2 regions of the Dehalobacter sp. CP genome follow, and region 1 is predicted to be linked to the other one. Evidence: riboswitches for the same ligand, from Rfam matches in the RefSeq annotation. Region 1 holds a riboswitch; the other holds the start of a gene.
The links. A riboswitch is a leader RNA that binds a small molecule or an ion and turns the genes downstream of it on or off. The one in region 1 is predicted to bind cyclic di-AMP.
Positions count from the first base shown of each region.

Region 2: it holds a riboswitch for cyclic di-AMP, as region 1 does, so the genes downstream of both, ablA (lysine 2,3-aminomutase) here and AAH944_RS07640 (C40 family peptidase) in region 1, are expected to answer to the same signal.

Region 1 is NZ_CP157399.1:1,524,529-1,527,957, forward strand. Features, by position in the region: gene AAH944_RS07635 (TrpB-like pyridoxal phosphate-dependent enzyme) at 263-1,633, shown strand; cyclic di-AMP (ydaO/yuaA leader) riboswitch at 1,837-1,971, shown strand; gene AAH944_RS07640 (C40 family peptidase) at 1,975-3,171, shown strand; gene AAH944_RS07645 (ABC transporter permease) at 3,258-3,429, opposite strand, start outside.
Region 2 is NZ_CP157399.1:2,021,120-2,024,548, reverse strand. Features, by position in the region: sodium ion sensor (DUF1646 type) at 915-968, shown strand; cyclic di-AMP (ydaO/yuaA leader) riboswitch at 1,030-1,165, shown strand; gene ablA (lysine 2,3-aminomutase) at 1,309-2,592, shown strand; gene ablB (putative beta-lysine N-acetyltransferase) at 2,567-3,427, shown strand; gene AAH944_RS10000 (quaternary amine ABC transporter ATP-binding protein) at 3,428-3,429, shown strand, end outside.

The DNA.
Region 1 (3,429 bases):
GCACTGATGTGAATGGACTCATGAGGGCCGTGCAGAGATTACAAAGAGTAAGCGTATGCAGGCCGGGAACTCCGCCCGTTATGAATGGAGCGTATGTCCGTCATACGTTTTAAGCGGCGTGTAAACGCAAGTTGGGTGGTACCACAGAGATCAAAGTCTTTGTCCGATAGTTTGGATAAAGGCTTTTTTTAATAGATTTCCGTTTATTCATCGAAGATTAATCAAAAGATAGTTATTAACAATTTGGAAAGGAATGAAGACCATGACAAGCATACCTTACAAAATCTATTTACCTGAGGAAGAGATGCCCAAGTACTGGTATAATGTAAAAGCTGTTATGAAAGAGCTCCCGCCGCCCTTTATCCATCCGGGCACCATGAAGCCCTGCACCGCAGATGATCTGCGGCCGATCTTCTGTGACGAACTAATTGAACAGGAACTGAACAACACGGACGAATATATCGAAATTCCTGAGGAAGTTCGCGAATACTACAGGATGTACCGTCCTTCCCCGCTCGTGAGAGCCTATAATCTTGAAAAGCTGCTGGATACACCTGCAGAGATCTATTTTAAATTTGAAGGCACGAATACTTCAGGTTCCCACAAATTAAACTCTGCTGCTGCCCAGGTTTATTACGCCAAAAAACAGGGTCTGTCTTCGCTGACAACGGAAACCGGCGCAGGACAATGGGGTACGGCCTTATCGATGGCCTGTGCGTTTTATAATATTCCATTAACGGTCTATATGGTGAAGGTATCTGCAGAACAGAAGCCTTACCGGAAAGCTGTCATTGAAACCTATGGCGGAAAAGTCATTCCATCTCCTTCCGACACGACGGAAATTGGCCGGAAGATTTTGGCTGAAAACCCCGGCACAGGCGGTTCTCTTGGCTGTGCGATTTCGGAAGCGATTGAAACATCTGTCAAAACTGAAAACTGCCGTTATGTACTTGGCAGCGTACTCGACCATGTCCTGCTGCACCAGTCCGTGATCGGCGAAGAAACCAAGCTTGCCTGTGACAAGTACGGCATTGAGCCTGAAATGATTATTGGCTGTATCGGCGGCGGTTCGAACTTTGGCGGTCTGGTTGCACCTTTCATGGGTGACAAGATCCGCGGCAAAAACAATATCGAGTTTATTGGTGTTGAACCGGCCTCCTGCCCTTCTCTGACCCGCGGCAAATATGCGTTTGATTTTGGGGATACAGGAAAAACGACGCCCCTGATCAAAATGTATACGCTCGGATCAGGGTTCATTCCCTCTCCGAATCACGCCGGAGGCCTCAGGTATCACGGTATGAGCGGAATCGTTTCCAAACTGTACAATGACGGCTATATGACAGCCCGGGCAGTTGAACAGTCCAAGGTATTTGAAGCAGCTACAGCCTTTGCGCGCTGTGAAGGCATCCTGCCTGCTCCAGAATCCGCACATGCTTTGCGGGTTGCAATGGATGAAGCGCTCAAGTGCAAGGAAACCGGTCAAAAGAAGACCATCCTGTTTGGCCTGACTGGCACCGGATATTTTGATATGGCTGCTTATATGAGCTATAACGCCGGCACAATGACAGACTATATTCCGACCGATGCCGATCTGGAAAAAGGCTTTGCTACGCTGCCAAAAGTGGATCTGTAGAAATCAGCATTCCTAACAGACTTCGTAATAAAGGAATGTATTTAAACACAGCCTACGAAGGGCGTTTCAAATACAAATTGAGGCGTCCTTCGTTTATATATCTTGGGTGTTGTAGCTTTGCACAGCGTTATAAATTTTTCGTCCCGAGGCAGGATATTTTAATTATGTGTCGAATTACTACGAGATTGCGTATTATAATATAAACTAAATAAGAGCTGAATCCAGGCTAGCCTGGAGCGGGGGAACTTCTTTTTCTGGGGTGAATCGCATTTTGCGTAGGGCCTATACCTTTGGTCCGAATCCGTCAACTAACCTCGTAAGCTAAGAAAGGTGAAAATTTGATGCATTTTAAGCAGATCATTTGCGTTACCTTGACCTGCCTTAAAAAGATATCATGGAAATCACCGCGCCTGCTCGGTGGTTTATTTATTACTATGATATTAATCGGGTCGTTTGCCTGTTACCTTGCCGCCCCAATGAATGCCATCGCTGTCTCTGTCAACGGAAAACAACTTGGACTTGTCTTTAACCAAAATACCGCAGATACACTTATGGCGTCTGCGGCCAAAGAAAAACCTTACGAGATGGCCTATACCAATATCACCGTCAGCAATGCCGATTATCTTCGTTCTGCGCTGCGGCCGAACAATGTTGAAGAAAAGATTAATCAACCCTACGATGCCTATCAGTTCGCCATCAATGGTACTGCGATTGCCGTTTTGCCGGATGCGGAGGATATTGATCAGGTCTTAAAAGAGTTTCAGGCATATTACGTGAAACCCACGAAAGATAATGTCGTGACTTCCGTTAAGATCGCCGAAGACGTCACATTCTCCAAAACAACCGCCGGGCTTTCTCAAATTCAATCACCTGAACAAGTTTTGAAATCTTTGATTGATCATAACTCCCTTACGGTCATCTGTCAGGGAAAATATACGGAAACCCAGAAAATTCAATATGATACCATCACCAAGAAGGATTATAAGCTCGGCTTTGGTAAAAAAGAAGTGATTACAGCAGGCAGTGACGGATCGAAGTCCGTAACCTATTCTTATGTCCAGAGTAACGGCAAGTATTCGGAAAAGCAGGTTGTCAAGGAAACGATTCTCCAGGACGCTGTGACGGAAGTGATTGCCGAAGGCCCGACTGCCAAGCCGATCCTGGTTGCTTCCAGATCCAATAGCTATTCAAATGTCGTTGATTATGCACTGGGCTATGTCGGATGCCCGTATGTTTATGGCGGAATAAGCCCCGGCGGGTTTGACTGTTCCGGATTTACCCGCTATGTATACGCTGCGGCCGGTGTCTCCCTTCCCCATTCCTCTTTCGCGCAGTATGCTTCCGGTGCCCCGGTTGGCAGGGATGAGCTACAGCCGGGAGACCTTGTCTTTTTCTCGACCTATGCCCGGGGTGCCTCACACGTCGGTATTTATATTGGCGGAGGACAATATGTGCACGCCTTTAATTATTCAACCGGCGTTGTCGTATCCAATCTAAGCGCGCATTCGTCCAGTTATCTTGGTGCCCGCAGATATTAACAACTTTACTGGCAAGAGTTATCGAAACGAGTAGGATGATGCTAATAGTTAACTCTTAGCATCATTTTTATTTGCAAATCTCTTTCCTAATCTCTTGCGCTCTGCAAGGCCTCACCCATCGAAATTTGATTGATCTTCCTTCTACTTAAGGCTTTAGCCAGCGTATAGGTCAGGTAAATGATGATAAAGCCAACGATGATATACGGATAGCTGATCGTAACCGGCATTGCCAGATTGACACTCTCTGTCAACGACTTG
Region 2 (3,429 bases), 500 kb from region 1:
AAAATTATATCAAATTCGAGTTTTTAAAGCTTTTACCAGAAATCTCTTTCTGCTAAAATCAGAGAGAAACTTATAGTACAGGTCAGGTAATTTTACTTGTGCTTCTTAGTTCCTTGCTGAGGATAAAAAGCTTTAATGAACTGAATGGAATCATTTTGCAACACAACGAGAAGCGGTAAGGCTTCTATTAAAATGACTATATGATGTGGTTGGCGTTTCAACGGTTATTTGCGAAAATGTTTATAACAAAGCCTCCCGATCCCCTTGTTAAAATGCAATGATTTCGCACATTAGTATCATCTTATTGCCATAACACACGTTGAGACGATAATAATGATGACGTATTGTGGTTCTAAGGACAAATAAGGAATGTCAACACTATATGTAGTGGTTCTGGTGTAAAAAAGGAGCAAGAATCGGGCTGAAAAGTGCGTTTTTCGGCTGGTTTTTTTTAGGCTGTTTTATAGATGACATTGGGTATTTTGATAATGTTACCCCAAAAATATAATTTTAAAAGAAATCCAAAGGAATTAAGATGATAATTTAATAGCATTTTTTTATAATCAATACATATCAACAAATTAATTATGTTATTAAACCTTGAATATAAAAGATGTAACTCAGCTGGGGGAGCGCTTGCTTTACATGTAAAAGGTCGTGGGTTCGAATCTCATTATCTCAACCAAAACTAATCTGAAACCCTGCTATATCGAATAATCAAACATAACAATAAACGGTATTTAACGTGACAAGTAGATGTTAAATGATTACGTGATGCTTAAGTGTTACTCCAAATATTGGCATATTTAATTGACAGGCGATTAGGCTTATGTTATATTAATAAATAAGTTAATCATCTTTGATTTACTTAACTGAATGTAAGAGACATTGTTAAATTTAATAAGGTTAGTTTCGGTTGGAATGGTTATTACCATTTTCAAGAGAAGCGGGCTCTGGGGTGGGAGGCTACCAAATATTGGTATAGCTATCCGCCTCTATTTATTCTTTTTAAGACAACAAATAACTGAATAGATTTAAACGCTGAATCCATATGGAACGGGAGACCCAAACAATAGGGGTGAATCCAAAGCGGGTGCTTTGGTAGGGTTAGCTCTTTCGACCCGAATCCGTCAGCTAATCTCGTAAGCGTTGGAAGAGAAGGTGATTGATATGCTTAATTACACCTTTAGTTTAGGTTTATATTTTTGGCATATGCTGCAGATACTTCTCTGCAGCTTTTTGTTTTATATACCTTAAATATTGAGGAGGCAATCCTCAATTAAGAATCTGAAGGGGGAATTAAATAATATGCAAAGAAATTATAGGGATATACCCTTATATAAAAATGTAACAGAAGAACAGTGGCAGGACTGGAAGTGGCAGATTTCCAACAGAATCACAAGAATTGATCAATTGGAACAAGTAGTCAACCTTACCCAGGATGAGCGTCAGGGAGTGGCGGTAAGTCTAAAAAAATTACGTATGGCAATAACGCCCTACTATTCTACACTTATGGATCCAAATGACGAACATTGCCCGGCAAGACGGCAAGCAATTCCAACGATTCATGAAACCAAAATATCCAAGTTTGATAGTAGTGACCCGCTGCATGAAACAGCTGACTCGCCAATTCCCGGTCTTACGCACAGATATCCTGATAGGGTGCTTTTGCTTATTACTGATCAGTGTTCAATGTACTGCCGTCACTGTACCAGAAGACGATTTGCCGGTTATGAGGATAAGGCACTTTCCCTTGATAATATCAATCGGGCAATCAATTATATTAAAGTGCATAAAGAAGTCAGGGATGTGCTTTTGTCGGGTGGAGATGCCTTATGCCTCTCTGATGAAAGGCTGGAAGCAATTATAAGATCAATACGAGAAATCAAACATGTGGAAATAATACGGATAGGCACAAGAACACCGGTTGTCATGCCTCAGAGAATTACCGATACGCTCTGCAAAATGCTGAAAAAATATCATCCAATTTGGCTGAATACTCACTTTAACCACCCCAGGGAACTGACAGTTGAATCCAAGGTAGCATGCGAAAAATTGGCTGATGCCGGAATACCTATTGGTAACCAGTCTGTACTTTTAAAAGACATTAACGATTGCCCCTATATAATGCGTGATTTGGTTCAGAAACTGGTAAGCTCGAGAATCAGACCATATTACCTTTATCAGTGTGACCTTTCAGAAGGAATTGAACATTTTAGAACTCCGGTTTCTGTGGGGATTGAAATCATAGAAATGATGCGTGGACATACATCAGGGTTAGCTATTCCACAGTTTGTAGTAGATGCGCCTGGAGGCGGGGGGAAGATCCCGGTCAATCCACAATACTTGATTTCATATTCCCCTGAAAAGGTCATTCTTAGAAATTATGAAGGTGTAATTTGCACGTATAGCGAGCCTCGGGATAAAACGCACCAGTGCCGAAAATGCGGCACGTGCGGTAAATTCAAGAATAAAGAATACCGGGGATTAGAAAAGTTATACAGAGATGAACAAGTGTGCTTGATTCCAAGTACAAACGTAAGACTTAACAAGAGGGAGGACTTCCATGAATATAGATCAAGACGAATGTAAAAATTTCTATACAAACTTTTCGGGTGTGGACATGTACGTGGATTATCGCAATAAAAGGCTTAAAATATTGAGTCATTCTCTTTTGTCTGAGTTGATAATCAAAGAGATTATTGATTATTCCAAAAAAGAAAATTTGGGTAAGATTATTGCGAATTGTTATAAACAAGATCTTAGTATCTTTGAGGAATGCGGGTTTGTAGCAGAGGGGGTTATCGACGGTTTTTTTCAGGGAGAGGATGCAACTTGTATGTCCCTTTTTCTTGATACGAAGCGCAAAAATTCACTCTATGAGGAGAAAGAAAACAGAATTATCGATTATTGCGTTAAGAATACCAATAAATTCGAGCTGACTAAGAATAAAAACTTTACGATGAGGCAGGCCGTGCCGGACGATATTCCCCAGATAATTCAGCTTTTTCAAACGGCATTTGAAACCTATCCAACACCTATTTTCAGCAGAGAGTATCTTCAAAAAGTCATGCAGGATCATATTTTGTATATGGTAGCGGAAGAAGAAGGGAAAATTATCAGTATTGCTTCGGCGGATCTTGACAAACAACACATGAACGCTGAAATAACTGATTGCGCCACTTATCCAAAGTATAGAGGCAGAAACATATTAAGCGAATTGATATTCCAACTGGAAACACACTTGAAACGCAATGGATTTGCTACAGCATATAGCCTTTCAAGAGCTAACAATCTTGGAATCAACAGGTCTTTAAGCAAGCTGGGATATATGTATCGGGGTAGACTAATCAACAACTGCCATATTTGCGGCGGTTTTGAAGATATGAATATTTGGGTAAAAATATTACTGGAGGAAGTATGCTAAGT